Regions from separate parts of the Streptomyces sp. NPDC051183 genome, predicted to be linked through region 3. Evidence: riboswitches for the same ligand, from Rfam matches in the RefSeq annotation. Region 3 holds a riboswitch; each other region holds the start of a gene.
What was found. Region 3 has a riboswitch for cobalamin ahead of AB0M99_RS21990 (ABC transporter substrate-binding protein). Riboswitches for the same ligand answer to the same signal wherever they lie in the genome.
Positions count from the first base shown of each region.

Region 1 (5,197 bases), on a different contig from region 3:
CGGACAACAGCGACGCCGTGAAGCCCGATTTCCCCGCGGCCCTGCTGTGGGAGTTCCGGGTCGCGTCGATCTCCGTCCAGATCGTGCTGTGGGTCGTGTTCGGGGTCGTCTTCGGCCTCCTCGCGCAGCGACTGCTGGCCCACCGCACCGATGCTGCCGGGGCGCAGGCCCCCGCGCCGCGCGCGGTGTCGGCCGTCGGCTGACCCCGCGCGACAGCGCAGCCGGTCCGGGGCCGGACACCCATGGGTGTCCGGCCCCGGACCCGTTTCGGGGGTCAGGCGTTGTCGGCCGCGAGAGCGGAGCGGACCTCGCGGGCGGCGGCGACGAGGTTCTCCAGGGAGGCACGGGTCTCGGCCCAACCACGGGTCTTCAGTCCGCAGTCGGGGTTGACCCACAGCCGCTCGGCCGGGATGGCTTCCAGGCCGGTGCGCAGCAGACCGGCCGCCTCCTCGGCGCTGGGGACGCGCGGGGAGTGGATGTCCCAGACGCCGGGGCCCGCCTCGCGCGGGTAGCCGTGGGCGGCGAGTTCGCGGGCGACCTGCATGTGCGAGCGGGCGGCTTCCAGGCTGATGACGTCGGCGTCGAGGTCGTCGATGGCCTGGACGATGTCGCCGAACTCGGCGTAGCACATGTGCGTGTGGATCTGGGTGTCCGGCCGGACCCCGCTGGTGGTGAGCCTGAAGGACTCGGTGGCCCACGCCAGGTACTGCTCGTGGTCGGCGGCGCGCAGCGGCAGCGTCTCGCGCAGGGCCGGTTCGTCGACCTGGATCACCGGAGTGCCGGCCGCCTCCAGGTCTCCCACCTCGTCGCGCAGGGCGAGCGCCACCTGGCGGGCGGTCTCGCCGAGCGGCTGGTCGTCTCGTACGAAGGACCAGGCCAGCATGGTGACGGGGCCGGTCAGCATGCCCTTGACCGGCTTGGCCGTCAGGGACTGGGCGTAGGAGGTCCAGCGGACGGTCATCGGCTCGGGGCGGGAGATGTCCCCTGCCAGGACCGGCGGGCGGACGTAGCGGGTGCCATAGGACTGGACCCAGCCGTGCTGGGTGGCCAGGTAGCCCGTGAGCCGCTCGGCGAAGTACTGCACCATGTCGTTGCGTTCGGGCTCCCCGTGGACGAGGACGTCGATGCCGGTCTTCTCCTGGAAGGAGACCACTTCCTCGATCTCGCGCTTGATGCGTGCCTCGTAGCCCGCCGTGCCGATGCGCCCGGCGCGCAGGTCGGCGCGGGCCGCGCGCAGTTCGTCGGTCTGCGGGAAGGACCCGATGGTCGTGGTCGGCAGCAGCGGCAGGCCCAGGTGCGCCCGCTGGGCGGCTGCCCGGTCGGCGTACGGCTGGGAGCGGCGGCCGTCGGCGTCGGTGACGGCCGCGGTGCGGGCCCGGACGGCCCGGTCGTGGGTGATGGCCGATGCGGCGCGGGAGGCCAGGTCGGCCCGGTTCGCGGCGAGTTCGGGTGCGATGGAGTCCGTGCCTCCGGTGAGCCCTCGGGCCAGGACGGAGACCTCCCGGGTCTTCTGCCGGGCGAAGGCGAGCCAGCGGCGGACCTGCGGATCGATGTCGCGCTCGGCGGAGGCGTCGAGCGGGACGTGCAGCAGGGAGCAGGAGGCGGCGACGTCCACCCGGTCGGCGAGGCCCAGGAGCGTGCCGAGGGTGGCCAGCGACTTCTCGAAGTCGTTGATCCAGATGTTGCGGCCGTTGACGACACCGGCCACCAGCCGCTTGCCCGGCAGCCCGCCGACCGCCGCGAGGTCCTCCAGGTTGGCGCTGCCCGCCTCGGTGAAGTCGAGCGCCAGGCCCTCGACGGGGGAGGCGGCGAGCACCTGGAGGGCCTGGCCGAGCCGGCCGAAGTACGAGGCGACGAGCAGCTCGGGGCGGTCGGTCAGGGCGCCGAGGTCGCGGTAGGCGCGGGCGGCGGCCTTCAGCTCGGCCGGGGTGCGGTCCTGCACCAGGGCGGGCTCGTCGAGCTGGACCCACTGCGCCCCGGCGGCCCGCAGGGCTGCGAGGACCTCGGCGTAGACGGGGAGCAGCCGGTCCAGCAGCGCCAGCGGCTCGAAGTCCGCTGCCACGCCGGGGGCCGGCTTGGCCAGCAGCAGGTACGTGATCGGGCCGACGAGCACCGGGCGGGCGGTGTGGCCGAGCGCGAGGGCCTCCTCCAGCTCGGCGACCTGCTTGGCCGGGTCGGCGGTGAAGACGGTGTCGGGGCCGAGCTCGGGGACCAGGTAGTGGTAGTTGGTGTCGAACCACTTGGTCATCTCCAGCGGGGCCACGTCCTGGGTGCCGCGCGCCATCGCGAAGTAGCCGTCGAGCGCGTCGGCGGCCACGGCCGTGCGGTGCCGCCCGGGGACTGCGCCGACCATGACACTGGTGTCCAGTACGTGGTCGTAGTACGAGAAGTCGCCGGTCGGGACCTCGCTGATGCCGGCGTCGGCCAGCTGCTGCCAGTGGGAACGGCGCAGTCCGGCCGCGGTCTCCCGGAGGGCGTCTGCGGTGACCCGGCCCTTCCAGTAGCCCTCGATCGCTTTCTTCAGTTCGCGGTTCTGACCCTGGCGGGGGTAGCCGTACACGGTGGCTCGTGCTGCCGCGGCTGCGGGCTTCGCTGTCACGGAACTCTCCTTCGCGAGATGTGTCCAGAACATCCCGGACGACGGGACGCGGACGCGAAGGGACGACAGAACGTGCGGACCACGCCGCGGGAGGAAACACCGCACGTGCCGCTCGCTGTGTACGCCGACCCGCCCACGAGGTCACCGGGATATCCGCCCGCGGAATACGTCCGCGTGCGGGCAACGGGCAGGTCTTCGGACTCGCGGGCACGCCTGCCGGTCTCCCGGCGGGCACCTACTGGCCGTCGCTTCCCAGGACCGTTGTCCGGTCCCAGTGCGTATGACGGCGGTCGTTCCCGCTCACCGCTGCGGGGCAGTCCCGGATTCCCACCGGGTTCCCTCTTACGACGCATCCCGCCTGGCGGACGGGGCGAACCAGCTGCATCGGCCACCTTAAGGGATGTCCCGCGGTCCCCGTCCCCGGCCCCGTGTCCCGGTTCCCGGTTCCCGGCGGGAGGGGCGTCAACGCGGCGCGCACGCACGTGCGGTGGGGTACGGCGACACCACTCGCCGTACCCCACCGTTCCCGCGCACCTCCGGGCACCCTCGGCCCGGAGACCTGCCGGGGCCCCTCAGCCCCGGCCGTACGTGTGGAACCCGCGGCCGCTCTTGCGGCCGAGGAGCCCGGCCTGCACCATCCGCTGGAGCAGCGGGGGCGGGGCGTAGAGCGGTTCCTTGAACTCCTCGTAGAGGGATTCCGCGATGGCCGCGACCGTGTCCAGGCCGATGAGGTCGGCGAGCTTGAGCGGACCCATCGGGTGGGCACAGCCCAGTTCCATGCCGGCGTCGACGTCTTCGGCACTGGCGAAGCCGGATTCGGCCATCCGGACGGCCGACAGCAGGTAGGGGATCAGCAGGGCGTTGACGACGAATCCGGCCCGGTCCCGGGAGCGGACCGTGGTCTTGCCCAGGGTTTCCCCTGCGAAGGCCTCCACGGCGGCGAGGGTGTCCGCCGAGGTGTGGAGGGAGGACACGACCTCGACGAGCGGCAGTACGGGCACGGGGTTGAAGAAGTGCAGGCCCACCACCCTGTCGGCGCGTCCGGTCGCCATGCCCAGGCGCATGATGGGGATCGCGGAGGTGTTCGTGGCGAGGACCGCACCGGGGTCCGCGACGATCTTGTCGAGGGCGGTGAAGATCTCGGTCTTGACGTCGGGGTTCTCGGTGACCGCCTCGACGACCAGCTGGCGGTCGGCGAGATCCTCCAGGTCCCCCGTGAACAGCAGTCGGGCCAGCGCGTCCTCCGCGGAGAGGCGGTCCAGCTTGCCCCGCTGGACGGCGCGCTCCAGGGAGACGGCGATCCGCTCCCGGGCGGCGAGAGCGGCCGCGGCGTCCGACTCGGCGACGACGGTGTCCAGACCGGCCCGGGCGCACACCTCGGCGATGCCGGCGCCCATCCGGCCCCCGCCGACGATGCCGACGCGCCGGATCGGGCTCGGCCGTACCGCGGCGTTCACGCGTTCACCTGCGCGGTGAGGGCGGCGCTGCGGACGAGGTGGCGGGTGTAGGCCTCGGGCGTGAAGAAGGCGGGGAGTCGGCCCGACAGTGCCGTGTCCACGAAGACCTCGCGCGCTTCGAGGACGAGTGCCTCGGGGTCCTCGGCTTCCAGGGCGGCGCATTCGGCGTCGAGGAGGTCGATGACCGTGCCCCGGTCCACCCGGTCGTGGCGGAGCCACTGCCAGATCTGGACGCGGGCGATCTCCGCGGTCGCGGCGTCCTCCATGAGGCCGTTCAGCGCGACGGCGCCGCTGCCGCGCAGCCATGCGTCGAAGTAGCGCAGGGCAACGGCCACGTTGGAGCGGATGCCCTCGGAGCTCGGCGGGGCGGCGATCCGGCGGACGGACAGCAGGTCGGCGGCGGCCACCTCGACGTCCTCGCGGGTCCGCTCCAGCTGGTGGGGCCGGTCCCCCAGGACGTTGCCGAAGACCTCCCGGCAGACGGGGACGAGCCCGGGGTGTGCGACCCAGGAGCCGTCGAAGCCGTCCTCGGCCTCCCGCTCCTTGTCGAGCCGTACCTTCGCCAGGGCCGCGGTGTTGGCCTCCGCGTCCCGGCTCGGGACGTGGGCGGCCATCCCGCCGATGGCGTGGGCCCCGCGCCGGTGGCAGGTCCGTACGAGGAGCTCCGTGTAGGCCCGCATGAAGGGGGCGGTCATGGTGACCGCGGCCCGGTCCGGGAGCTGGAAGTCGGTGCGGTGGCCGAAGTTCTTGATCAGGCTGAAGAGGTAGTCCCAGCGGCCGGCGTTCAGGCCCGCGCTGTGGTCGCGCAGCTCGTGGAGGATCTCCTCCATCTCGAAGGCCGCCGTGATCGTCTCGATGAGGACGGTCGCGCGGACCGTGCCGCGGGGAATCCCGAGGAGGTCCTGGGCGTACAGGAAGATGTCGTTCCACAGGCGGGCCTCGTACCGGTTCTCCAGCTTGGGGAGGTAGAAGTACGGGCCGTGGCCGGCGTCGATCTGGCGCTGGGCGCAGTGGAAGGAGTACAGCCCGAAGTCGACCAGCGATGCCGGGACGGGGCGGCCGTCGATCTCCAGGTGCTCTTCGAGGAGGTGCCATCCCCGCGGGCGCACCATGATCGTGGCGAGCTCTTGCCCGAGGCGGT
Region 1 is NZ_JBFBBA010000017.1:122,374-127,570, reverse strand. It holds gene AB0M99_RS17470 (CbtA family protein) at 1-203, shown strand, start outside; gene metE (5-methyltetrahydropteroyltriglutamate--homocysteine S-methyltransferase) at 275-2,599, opposite strand; cobalamin riboswitch at 2,768-2,994, opposite strand; gene AB0M99_RS17460 (3-hydroxybutyryl-CoA dehydrogenase) at 3,172-4,056, opposite strand; gene aceB (malate synthase A) at 4,053-5,197, opposite strand, start outside.
Region 1: linked by a shared signal. The riboswitch ahead of metE (5-methyltetrahydropteroyltriglutamate--homocysteine S-methyltransferase) and the one ahead of AB0M99_RS21990 (ABC transporter substrate-binding protein) in region 3 are both predicted to bind cobalamin.

Region 2 (5,197 bases), on a different contig from region 3:
CTCGTAACGCACGGCCTCGACCTCGAGTTCCGCCGGCCGGGATCCCGGATCCGCCGTCATCCGGCCACCCCCTCGGTACGGGTGGACCTGCGCAGCATCCACAGGAAGAACGGGCCGCCGACCAGCGCCGTGACCACGCCGACCGGGATCTCCTCGGGCGCCGCGGCGGTACGGGCCAGCAGGTCGGCCAGGGTCAGGAACACCGCCCCGCCCAGCGCGGCCACCGGCAGCAGCGCGCGGTGTCCGGCGCCGACGACCATCCGGGCGGCGTGCGGAACCATCAGCCCCACGAAGCCGATCGCCCCGCTGTACGCCACCAGTACGCCGATGACGAGGGAGGTCAGGACGAAGACGGCCGCGCGGAACCGCCCGGTGTCCAGGCCCAGCGTGCGCGCGCCCTCCTCGCCCGCGAGCAGCAGGTCGAGCGGCCGGGCCAGGGCGAGGAGCAGTCCGGTGCCGACGAGCAGTGCGACGGCGGGCAGGGCCAGTTCGTCCCAGCGGGCCCCGCCCAGGCCTCCGAGGGTCCAGAACAGCACGCTCGCGACCTGGTTGGGGTGCGCGGCGAGCACCAGCACCAGGCTGGTGAGGGCGGACAGCACGTACTGGACGGCGACGCCCGCGAGGATCAGCCGGCCGGTGGTCATGGTGCCGCCGCGCCGGGCCATCGCGTAGACGGAGACGAGCGCGCCCATGGACCCGATGAAGGCGGCCAGCGGCACGCCGACCCCGCCCGCGATCCCCGCGCCCGCGCCGAGGACGATGACCGCGACCGCTCCCGCCGAGGCCCCGGAGGAGGCCCCGAGCAGGAAGGGGTCGGCCAGCGGATTGCGCACCAGGGCCTGGAGCACGGTGCCCGCGACAGCCAGCCCCGCGCCGACGAAGACCCCGAGCAGCACCCGCGGCATGCGCACGTCCCACACGATGGAACCGAAGGCTCCGCCGCTCGGGCCGGGTCCGGCGAGCAGGATGTCGAGCACCCGGCCGGGCGCGATCCGGACCGGCCCGAGGGCCAGGCCCGCGACCGCGGACGCGGCCAGGGCGCAACCGAGCACGAGGAGGACGACCGGGGTACGGCACCGCCTCACGGGGCGTCGGGGTGCAGCTGGCGGCCCAGGGACTCGACGGCGTCGGCGACGCGTACGCCGAGCACGGCCGAGGAGAGCGGGAGCACGACGAAGCGCTGGTTCTTGATCGCGGGAACCTGCGCCAGCGCGGGATCGTTCAACAGGCGCTGCTTCTTGGCTTCGACGGTGGTGCCGCCGTAGTCGTAGATGAGGACGACCTCGGGCTTCCGCTCGATGACCTTCTCCCACGACACGTCGCCGAAGGTGTCCTTGAGGTCGGCGAAGGTGTTCGTCCCGCCCGCCAGCGAGACGATCTGGTTGCCGATGCCATTGCCTCCCGAGGTGAAGGCGGAGGCCTCGCCGGAGTCGTAGACGAAGACGGACGGCTTGGCCCGGTCCTTCACCCGTGCGGTGACGGCGTCGATGCGGCGCTGCTCGTCCTCGATGAGCTTCGCGCCGCGCTCGGGCACGCCGAAGGTCCGCGCCACTTCGGTGATCTCGGTCTTGAGCTGGTCGAGACCGACCGGCCCTTCGGTGCAGTACTCCACGCTGAGCCGGGAGTTGATGCCGGATTTGGCGAGTCCTTCGCGGTCGCGGCCCTGCGCCTTGTCGAAGGCGCTGGAGTAGCCGCCGTAGACGAAGTCGGGGTCGGCTCCGAGGAGGACCTCCTTGGAGGGGTACTCCTTGGCCAGCACCTTGATCTTGTCGTAGGCGGGCCGGTAGGCGGGCAGTACGGCGTCGTCCAGGTAGGCGGTCCCCGCGATCCGCTCCTCCAGCCCGAGGGCGAGCAGGATCTCGGCCGCGTGCTGGTTCATGGCGACGGCTCGCCGGGGCGGGGTCTGATAGGTGCTGCTGACCCCGCAGTTCGTGACGGTGTACGGGAACCCCGGCGCGGCGGCGGCCCCTGCCGACGGGTCTCCCCCATCCGGGGAACCACCGCAGGCGGCCAGGGGTATCAGGAGTGAAACCGGCACAAATGCCCGCAGGAGTGCGCGAGAACGCGACATGGCGAAGCCTCTCCGGGGGATCCGCGTCCCCTGGTCGAAGTGAAGAGGCGGTGCGTCAGTGTCTGACTCCCGGCTCCCGCGGGCGGGCTCCGGTCACAGTGGCGGGACCGCACCGGATTCGCACCGGTTTCCTGTCCTGCACCGCCTGGGTAACGCGCCCCAGTCTGCCAGACGCCCGGCGGCGGGCACCTCGGCGGTGACGCGGGGAAACGACGAACGCCCAGGTGCGAGGGGTCTCGCGCCCGGGCGTTCCGTCACAACGGGGCCGCTGTACGGCATTGCAGGGGCGGCAGGATTCGAACCTGCGGCCTTCGGTTTTGGAGACCGGCGCTCTGACCAGCTGAGCTACACCCCTTCGGCGAGACCAACCATGACACGGCGGGCGCCGAAGATCCACTGAATTCGGGGATCAACTCACGGGAATTTCGCGGCTCGTGCGGGCGCCGGCGGACCGGAGCCACGCGATGAGGGGGCCATCGTCGCTGGTCAGAGCGATGTCCAGGGGCGTCAGGTCGCCGTAGCCGATCCAGTCGATGTCCGCCCCTTGAGACAACAAGTATTGGGCAGTGGACAGTCGGCCCCCGTGACAGGCCCCCCAGAAGGCGCTGGTGATGTCCTCCCGGGACGCGCCGGCGGCGATGAACTCCTCCACCCGGTCCAGGAGTCCGAGGGCCGCGGCGTCCTGGAGGTCGGCGCGGGCGCCGTGGTCGAGGAGGCGGCGCGCGGCGCGCCACTGGCCGAAGCCGGTCGCGTCGGCCAGCGGGGTGCCGCCGCCGAGAAGGGCGCCCGGGGCCTCGATGTCCGCACCCACCGCGATGAGCGCGTCGACGGCGGCCACGTCGTCATTGCTGGCGGCCCAGTGCAGCGGGGTCTCCGCGTGCGACCCGACGAACCGGGCTCCGGGATCCGCCCCGGCGGCCACCAGGGCGTGGATCACCTCCGCGGTCTGCGGGTAGTGCCCCGGCCAGTCGGTGGCGATGTGCAGCAGGCTGCGCTCCCCGGCGGCCGCGCCCCGCCGGACGATGCGGCAGGTCGCGAGCCCGGGGTTCGCGTCCAGGAGCCGGCGCAGCTCCGACAGGTCGCCGGCGCGGATCGCTGCCGAGACGGAGACGGCGAGCGGGTCGCCGGATTCGAGGGAGAGCATGGAGCTCAGGCTACGAGGGCGCGCGCCGCTCCGGCCGGTGGCGGGACCGGGGGACGCGGAGGATCGTGGGCGGGGTGATCCGTCGGACGGCAGGTTCCGCCATGCGCCGCGGGGAGCGCGCCGCCGGGGCGCTGCCCCGGGCCCGGGTCCGGGCCCGGGTGCGGGCGGCGCGGCTGGCGGTGGCGATCCTGCTCGTGCCCGCCCTGCTGGGCGCGGCCGGCGCCTCCGGCGAGACCGTCCCGCTCTCCGGCGACGGGCCGGGCGAGCGGCTCGACGTCACGCTCAGCCGGGTGGCGGACCCGGCGACCCCGACGAGCCCGGCCGACGCGACGGACCCGACCCGGCCCGTGCCCGGCGGCACCGGTCGCCTGGTCTCCGTGGAGTTCCGCCTGGAGAACACCGGGACCGCCGTGTACGAGGACTCCCCGGCCGCGGCCGCGCACCTGCTGGACACGTACGGGCACCGGTACACCGGCACCGGCATCTCGACGGAGGCGGGTCCAGCCTTCCCCGACACCGTCACCCTCGGCCCCGGCGGCACGGCGCACGGCTTCGTCACCTTCCGGCTGCCCGAGGGCGCCCCGCTCGCCGCGGTGCAGTTCGCCCTGAACGGCGGCCTCGCCGACGACGTCGGCCACTGGAGCCTGTCCTGAGGCAGCCGGATCCGCCCTCTTGACCGACTCTGGTCCAGACCAATAGTTTCCGCATGCACAGCGCACGCACAGCACGGCCCCGGAGCACCACTCCCCCGCGCCCGTAAAGGAAGCCCATGCGCCGCAGCATGCTCGGCAGGCTGGCCGTCGCCGCCTGCTCCCTCTCCCTGCTCACCGCCTTCGCGCCCGCCTCCTCCGCCCACGGCGACGGCGACGGCGCCCGCGGCGGCTCCCCGTACAAAAGGGTCGGCTACTTCACCCAATGGGGCGTCTACGGACGGGACTTCCAGGTCCAGGACCTGGAGGCCAACGGCAGCGCCGGCAAGCTCACCCACATCAACTACGCCTTCGGCAACATCGGCGCGGACGGAAAGTGCTTCACCGGCAACGTGCCCGGCGAGGCCGACGCCTGGGCCGACTACGTCCGCCCGCTCGACGCGGAGAACTCCGTGGACGGCGTCGCCGACGACTGGGAACAGCCCCTCGCCGGCAACTTCAACCAGCTGCGCGAGCTCAAGGCCAAGCACCCCGGCCTCAAGGTCCTGCTCTCGCTGGGCGGTTGGAGCTGGTCCACGCACTTCTCGGACGCCGCGCTGACCCCGGCCTCCCGCAAGGCCCTCGTGGAGTCCTGCATCGACCTCTACATCAAGGGGAACCTGCCGCAGGACGGCACCCGCGGCGGCGCGGGCGCGGCCGCCGACGTCTTCGACGGGATCGACCTCGACTGGGAGTGGCCCGGATCGGCCGGTGACGCCGACACCACCTACCGCCCGGAGGACAAGCGCAACTTCACCGAGCTGGTCAAGGAGTTCCGCACCCAGCTGGACAGGTACGCCCGCAGCCAGGGCAAGCGGACGAAGTACGAGCTGACGGCCTTCGTTCCGACCGCGCCCGCCAAGATCGACGCGGGCTTCGACGTCCGCCGGATCATGCGCGACCTCGACTTCGTGACCCTCCAGGGCTACGACTTCCACGTCTCGGGCGAGAAGACCACGGCTCAGCAGTCCGCCCTGTACGCCCGCGGCGACTTCAGCGTGGACGGAACGGTCGAGGCCTGGGAGCGGCGCGGCGCGCCCGCGCGCAAGCTGGTGATGGGCATGCCGTTCTACGGGCAGGGCTGGACCGGCGTGAGCGGCGGCGGGGACGGCATGGGACAGCCGGCCACCGGTCCGGCGCCGGCCACCTGGTCCGCCGGGTACGAGGACTACAAGGCGCTGAAGGAGCTGGCCGGTTCGGGGACGTACAAGGTCCACCGCGACCGGCGCGGCGGCCACGCCTGGCTCTTCGACGGCAGCACGCTGTGGACGTACGACGACCCGCAGGTGCTGC
Region 2 is NZ_JBFBBA010000013.1:62,402-67,598, forward strand. It holds gene AB0M99_RS14030 (ABC transporter ATP-binding protein) at 1-60, opposite strand, end outside; gene AB0M99_RS14035 (iron ABC transporter permease) at 57-1,085, opposite strand; gene AB0M99_RS14040 (ABC transporter substrate-binding protein) at 1,082-2,071, opposite strand; cobalamin riboswitch at 2,107-2,244, opposite strand; tRNA gene AB0M99_RS14045 (tRNA-Trp) at 2,353-2,426, opposite strand; gene AB0M99_RS14050 (ankyrin repeat domain-containing protein) at 2,481-3,215, opposite strand; gene AB0M99_RS14055 (hypothetical protein) at 3,290-3,868, shown strand; gene AB0M99_RS14060 (glycoside hydrolase family 18 protein) at 3,985-5,197, shown strand, end outside.
Region 2: linked by a shared signal. The riboswitch ahead of AB0M99_RS14040 (ABC transporter substrate-binding protein) and the one ahead of AB0M99_RS21990 (ABC transporter substrate-binding protein) in region 3 are both predicted to bind cobalamin.

Region 3 (5,197 bases):
GAGGAAGGCGGTCGGCTCGTCGAGGAGGACGACCTCGGGTTCCTGGGCGAGGGCGCGGGCGGTCAGGACGCGCTGGCGCTCGCCGTCGGAGAGCTCGGCGGCCGGCCGGTCGGCCAGATGCCCGGCCCCCACCGCCCCCAGCGACCACTCGACGGCCGCGTGGTCCGCGGCCGTGAGGCGGCCGGTGAAGCCGGTGTGCGGGTGGCGGCCGAGCCCGGCCAGTTCTCGTACGGACAGCAGCCCGGGGTCCACCCGGTCGGTCAGGACGACCGCGAGCCGCCGGGCGAGCGCGGCCGGCCGCTGCCGTGCGAGGTCGGCGCCACCGATGCGTATCCGGCCGTCGAGCGGCGGCAGGAGCCCGCACAGGGTGCGCAGGAGAGTGGACTTGCCCGCGCCGTTGGGGCCGAGCAGGACGGTCAGTTCGCCGGCCCGCGCCTGGAGGTCCAGCCCCGAGAGCACGGCACGCCCCGTGCCGCGGCGGCGCGGCGACCGGGTGCGGTAGCCGACGGCGAGCCCCTGGGTGACCAGGCCGCCGGTCCGGTCCGGTCGGTCGGCCGTGTCCGTGACGGGTCCGGTCATCGTGTCGGTCACGAGGCCACTCCTTGTACGCCGCGACGGCTGCGGATCAGGAACGCGATGACGACGGGGGCGCCGAACAGTGAGGTGATGGCGTTGAGCGGCAGCACGGAATCCGTGCCGGGCGGCTGGCTCAGCAGCGCGCACGCCAGCGCGAGGAAGGCCCCGGCGAGCATGGACGCCGGGATGAGCGCCCGGTGGTCCGAGGTCCCCAGCGCCACCCGCGTCAGATGCGGCACCGCGAGGCCCAGGAAGGCGACGGGGCCGCAGAACGCGGTCGCCGCGCCCGCCAGCAGCGACGTGCCGAGCAGGGCCAGATCGCGGCTGCGCCGCACGTTCAGCCCCATGGTGCGGGCGTAGTCCTCGCCGAGCAGCAGGGCGTTGAGGCGTTTGGCGGTGAGCAGGGCGGTCAGCAGTCCGGCTCCGATGACGGGCAGCATGACCTGGAGGTCGGGCCAGGTCGTGGCGCTGAAGCTGCCCAGGCCCCACATGACGAACTGCTGGGCGCGTTCGGGACGGGCGTAGACGAGCATCACGCCGACCACGGCGGTGGCCGCCGACCCGATCATGACACCGATGACGAGCAGGGTGACGGCCGACTGGACCCATCGCGAGAGCAGCAGTACGAGGGCCAGCACGGCGGCGGCGCCGAGCGAGGCGGCCAGGACGACGCCCCCACGCCCCAGTCCGGCGAGGTTTCCGGTGAAGCTTCCGGCCACCCCGCCGGTGCCGACCACCACGGCGGCGACGCCCATGCTCGCGCCCGAACTCACCCCGAGGGAGAACGGGTCGGCCAGCGCGTTGCGGAACAAGGTCTGCATCTGTGCGCCCGCCACCGCCAGGGCGGCACCGACGGCGGCGGCGGTCAGCGCGCGCGGCAGCCGCACCTGCTCGACGATCACCGTCCATCGCGGGTCCTCGGCGGTGCCGCCGAACAGGATCCGCACCACCTCCGCGACCGGCACCGGGTGGGAGCCGGTCGCGATGGTGAGGACGAACAGCGTGGCGGTACCGGCCGCGAGGGCGAGGACGACGGCGAGGCGCCGCCGCCCCGCCCGCAGCGGCCGCGGGGCGTCGGGGGCATCCGGGACGGCGGTCGGCGCGGTTGCCGTGTGCGTCGTCACGCCTTCGGCACCGGCTGGTAGAAGGTGAACGTGTGGTCCTTCGCCTGGTCCGGGTGCATCAGCGCGAAGAGGTCGGCGAGGACCAGGTCAGGGCGCAGCACGCCGCGCTCGAAGTAGTCGTTGCCGCCGCCGGGGCCGAGCGCCTTGGTGTTCGTCCAGACCGCACCGCCGGAGAGAGCCTTCAACTGCCCGTACCGGTTGTCCGCCTTCACCGCGTCGGCGGTGGACTTCCACTTCTGGTCGGCGATCCAGACCGGGGCCTCGCCGCCCTTGGCGTACACGGCCTCGAAGTTCAGCTGCAGGTTGCCGGTGCCCGCCTCGCCGGCCCAGGGGTAGGTGCCGCCCGCGTCCTTGATCAGCTGGGCGGCGTAGCTGCCGCCGGCGGGCATGTACCAGGTGCCCTGGTACATCGTGCCGGGCAGGATTTCGACGGTCTTGCCGTCCTTTACCGCCTGTGCGCCCTTCTCGGCGACCTTCCGGTAGTCGGTCTCGATGGTGTCGAAGACCTCGCCGGCTCGCTGCTCCGCCCCGGTGAGCGCGGCCATCGCCTTGACCCACTCGGCGCGGCCGAGCGGACTGGCCTCCAGCCACTCGGCGTTGGCGACGACGGCGATTCCGGCCTGGCGCAGCTTCGGGTACTGCGGGTCGTCGGTGCCCTGGGTCATCAGTACATCCGGCTTGGCGCCGATGACCGTCTCGGCGTTGAGCGTACGGTCCTTGGCGTACTCGGTGACCTTCCCTGCCTTCACCCGCTCGATCACCTGGGCGGAGGAGATGGTCGCGGTGCTCGCCACCCCCGTCAGCACGTCGAGGGCGCCGGTCTCGGTGAGCAGCGGCAGGTGGGTGGTGGAGGCGGAGTACAGGCTCTTGACCGGAACCGTGACCTGCTGCGCGGACGCCAGCTCACCGGTCAACTCCGGCTTTGGCGCACCGCACTTGACCAGGACGTACGACTCGGGCTTCCCCTTGGGGAAGGGCTCGTTGACGGTGAGCACCTGGTAGCTCTTCTCGTACCGGAGCGTGAAGTTCTTGGCGTGCTCCACCGTCGACTTGACCGGGAAGTAGTCCTTGGCCGGGTCGAAGTCCTTGATGCAACCCCCCCCGACGGCCTGGGCCTTGGCGTCGGCGGGCGGGCCGGCGTCGCTGCCGCACGCGGTGAGCGTGAGGGCGGCGGCGAGGAAGGCCACCACGGCTGCCTGACGGCGACCGGGCATGGCGGATCGTACGGACAAGGTGACTCCTGGTGACGTTCATGGGCAGTGCGCAGCACTGGTACGCAGGGCACGTGATGCGGGCGCACGGGAAGGAACCCGCTGGGGGAGGGGGTCGTCAGAACCTGAGGAGGGAACGGGCGCGGGAATCAACCCGGGCAGACCGGCTCCGAAGAACCACGGGCAGCGCGAAGCCGCCACAACGCATACGCAGGCACACGAGTGCCACCGCCTCTCCTGGGGAAATCCGCCCCGTACATCGAGGTGCGACGGCGTGAGTCTCCTGACTCGGGATCACGGCTTCTCCGGCCTTCCCACCCCCGGATGGGGCGGTGGCCATGGGTGGAGTCGCTCCCCCTACACAGTGGCGGTACCGTGCCGGAATCTCACCGGCTTCCTCGTTCCGCCGTCGCTTGTCGGACGGAAGCATCGCAGAACCGGCCGCAGCCCCGCCAGACCCACAACTGTGCGACCGGCCACAGCGCGTGGTCGTCGGGCTCGGGGGAGCCCGCCCGGAGCTCTGCCTCAGCGAGCTCGTGGCGCGCATGGCACCCAATAGGTCTAGACAACAAACAAGCCCCAGGTCGCTGACCTGGGGCTTTGCTATGGAGCCTGTCGTTCTGCCGGGACGGGGCGCTAGGTTCGGCCCGTCATCAGCGACCGACCAGGGGGAACGATGCGCATCCGTCATGCCCTGCCGACCGCCGCGGCCGCCGCCGCGGTCGTCCTCGCGCTTCCAGGCACCGCCCACGCCGCTACCGGATCCGCCTCGGTGACCAGCGGATACGGCACGGCGAGCGCCTCGTGGACGTGGGCAGGCCCGGGCAGCCTGTCCAACATTAACCTCACCGTCCGCGACACCAAGTGCAATGCCAACCCGGTGTACGCGAAGTTCAAGGTCTACCGGACGAACGGTCAGTACTGGACAACCTCGACGCTCCGCTACGACTACAACGGCTGCAACGGGAGCGGGACGCCGCACAATGGCCTGAGCCTCTCGGACGGCTACAACATCGCCAACATCGCACTCATCATCTGTAACGAGGAGTGGGGCACCGACCCCTGCTCCGAGGGCTCCAAATCCGCCCGCAACCCCCTCGCCTGAGGGCCGGAGCGGCAGGGCGTCCGCCCCTCGGGGTACCGGGGGCGGGCGCCCGTACAGGTTGTCGTGCGCGAATGACGGAAACCCGGGGCTATGAACTGGCCCAGATCAACATATCCCGCCCCACCACGCGCAACCTCCGCAACAGCCATGCACGCGGGGCAAGTCAGCCTCTCGAGATCGCCCTACTATCCCTTCCGGCCGTATCTCGGCTGACCCCGGTATTGGTCCGTACGGGCCGACGCCTGCCCAAGGGGCCGCGGGGGGAGCGAGAATCTGACCGACGTGCTCGATGGCAACAGTGCGTGGCCCCTCTGCGGCCCCGGCACCAGACTGACCTACGGGCTCAACGTCCCAACGAGCTACCGGCATCGGCGGGCAGGCGCCGCAGCCATGTTTTCACGCCGGCAAGACGCACCCGAAGGGATCAGGGGGACTGACCTGCGGAAACATCCGAAAGCTAGATGTCGGACTTGGGTATGGTCCGAAGCGTAAGGAAACTCCCGGTTTGTCTGCTCCCTGCCGCTCATCGCAGGTCAAGGGCGGGCTGCGCAGAGTACAACCATCGGCCTCACGGATCACGGCCGATACGCCGGAGGCGATGCAGTTGCGCTTGCTGCAGACGGTGGTCGAGGTGGCGGCGGAGAAGAACTCCACCCTCGTGATGCCGTTCCCGGTCGAGCTGCTGCGCTACTTCGACCGGGCGGCCAAGCACTTCGACGCCGCGGACACCGCTACTGGAACCTCGGGCATCACACCCGAGGCTTAGGTCGCGTCAAGGACCGATCTCGAACTTCGGGGGCTCCACGTCCTTGAGGCAGCCCGTGTTCGGGGCCGTGGGGGTGTTGAAGAACGAGACGGCGATGGACTGCGCGCACTTCGACGTGGCGAGGACCACGTGGGGGTTGTACGGGATGGTGACGACGGTGGATCGGGGCAGGGTGCGGGCCACGTACGTGCCGCTCTCGGCGCCGGTCTGGGAGTCGAATCCGCCCGACATGACGAGGGTGGGGATGTCACTGCGGGTGACCTCCCGGGCCGACGGCGGGACCGCGGGGACGTTCCAGCCGGCGCAGTCCTCGCGTACGAAGGTGAACTGGGGGGCCTGGGCCTGTACCGAGGCGGGGAAGCCGGGGAAGTTCGCCTCGGCGCCCTTCACGGATTGCGCCTCGGTCTCGTACGGC
Region 3 is NZ_JBFBBA010000024.1:99,629-104,825, forward strand. It holds gene AB0M99_RS21980 (ABC transporter ATP-binding protein) at 1-591, opposite strand, end outside; gene AB0M99_RS21985 (iron ABC transporter permease) at 588-1,700, opposite strand; gene AB0M99_RS21990 (ABC transporter substrate-binding protein) at 1,697-2,932, opposite strand; cobalamin riboswitch at 3,167-3,352, opposite strand; gene AB0M99_RS21995 (hypothetical protein) at 3,588-4,016, shown strand; partial or broken gene AB0M99_RS22000 (slipin family protein) at 4,582-4,782, shown strand; gene AB0M99_RS22005 (alpha/beta hydrolase) at 4,789-5,197, opposite strand, start outside.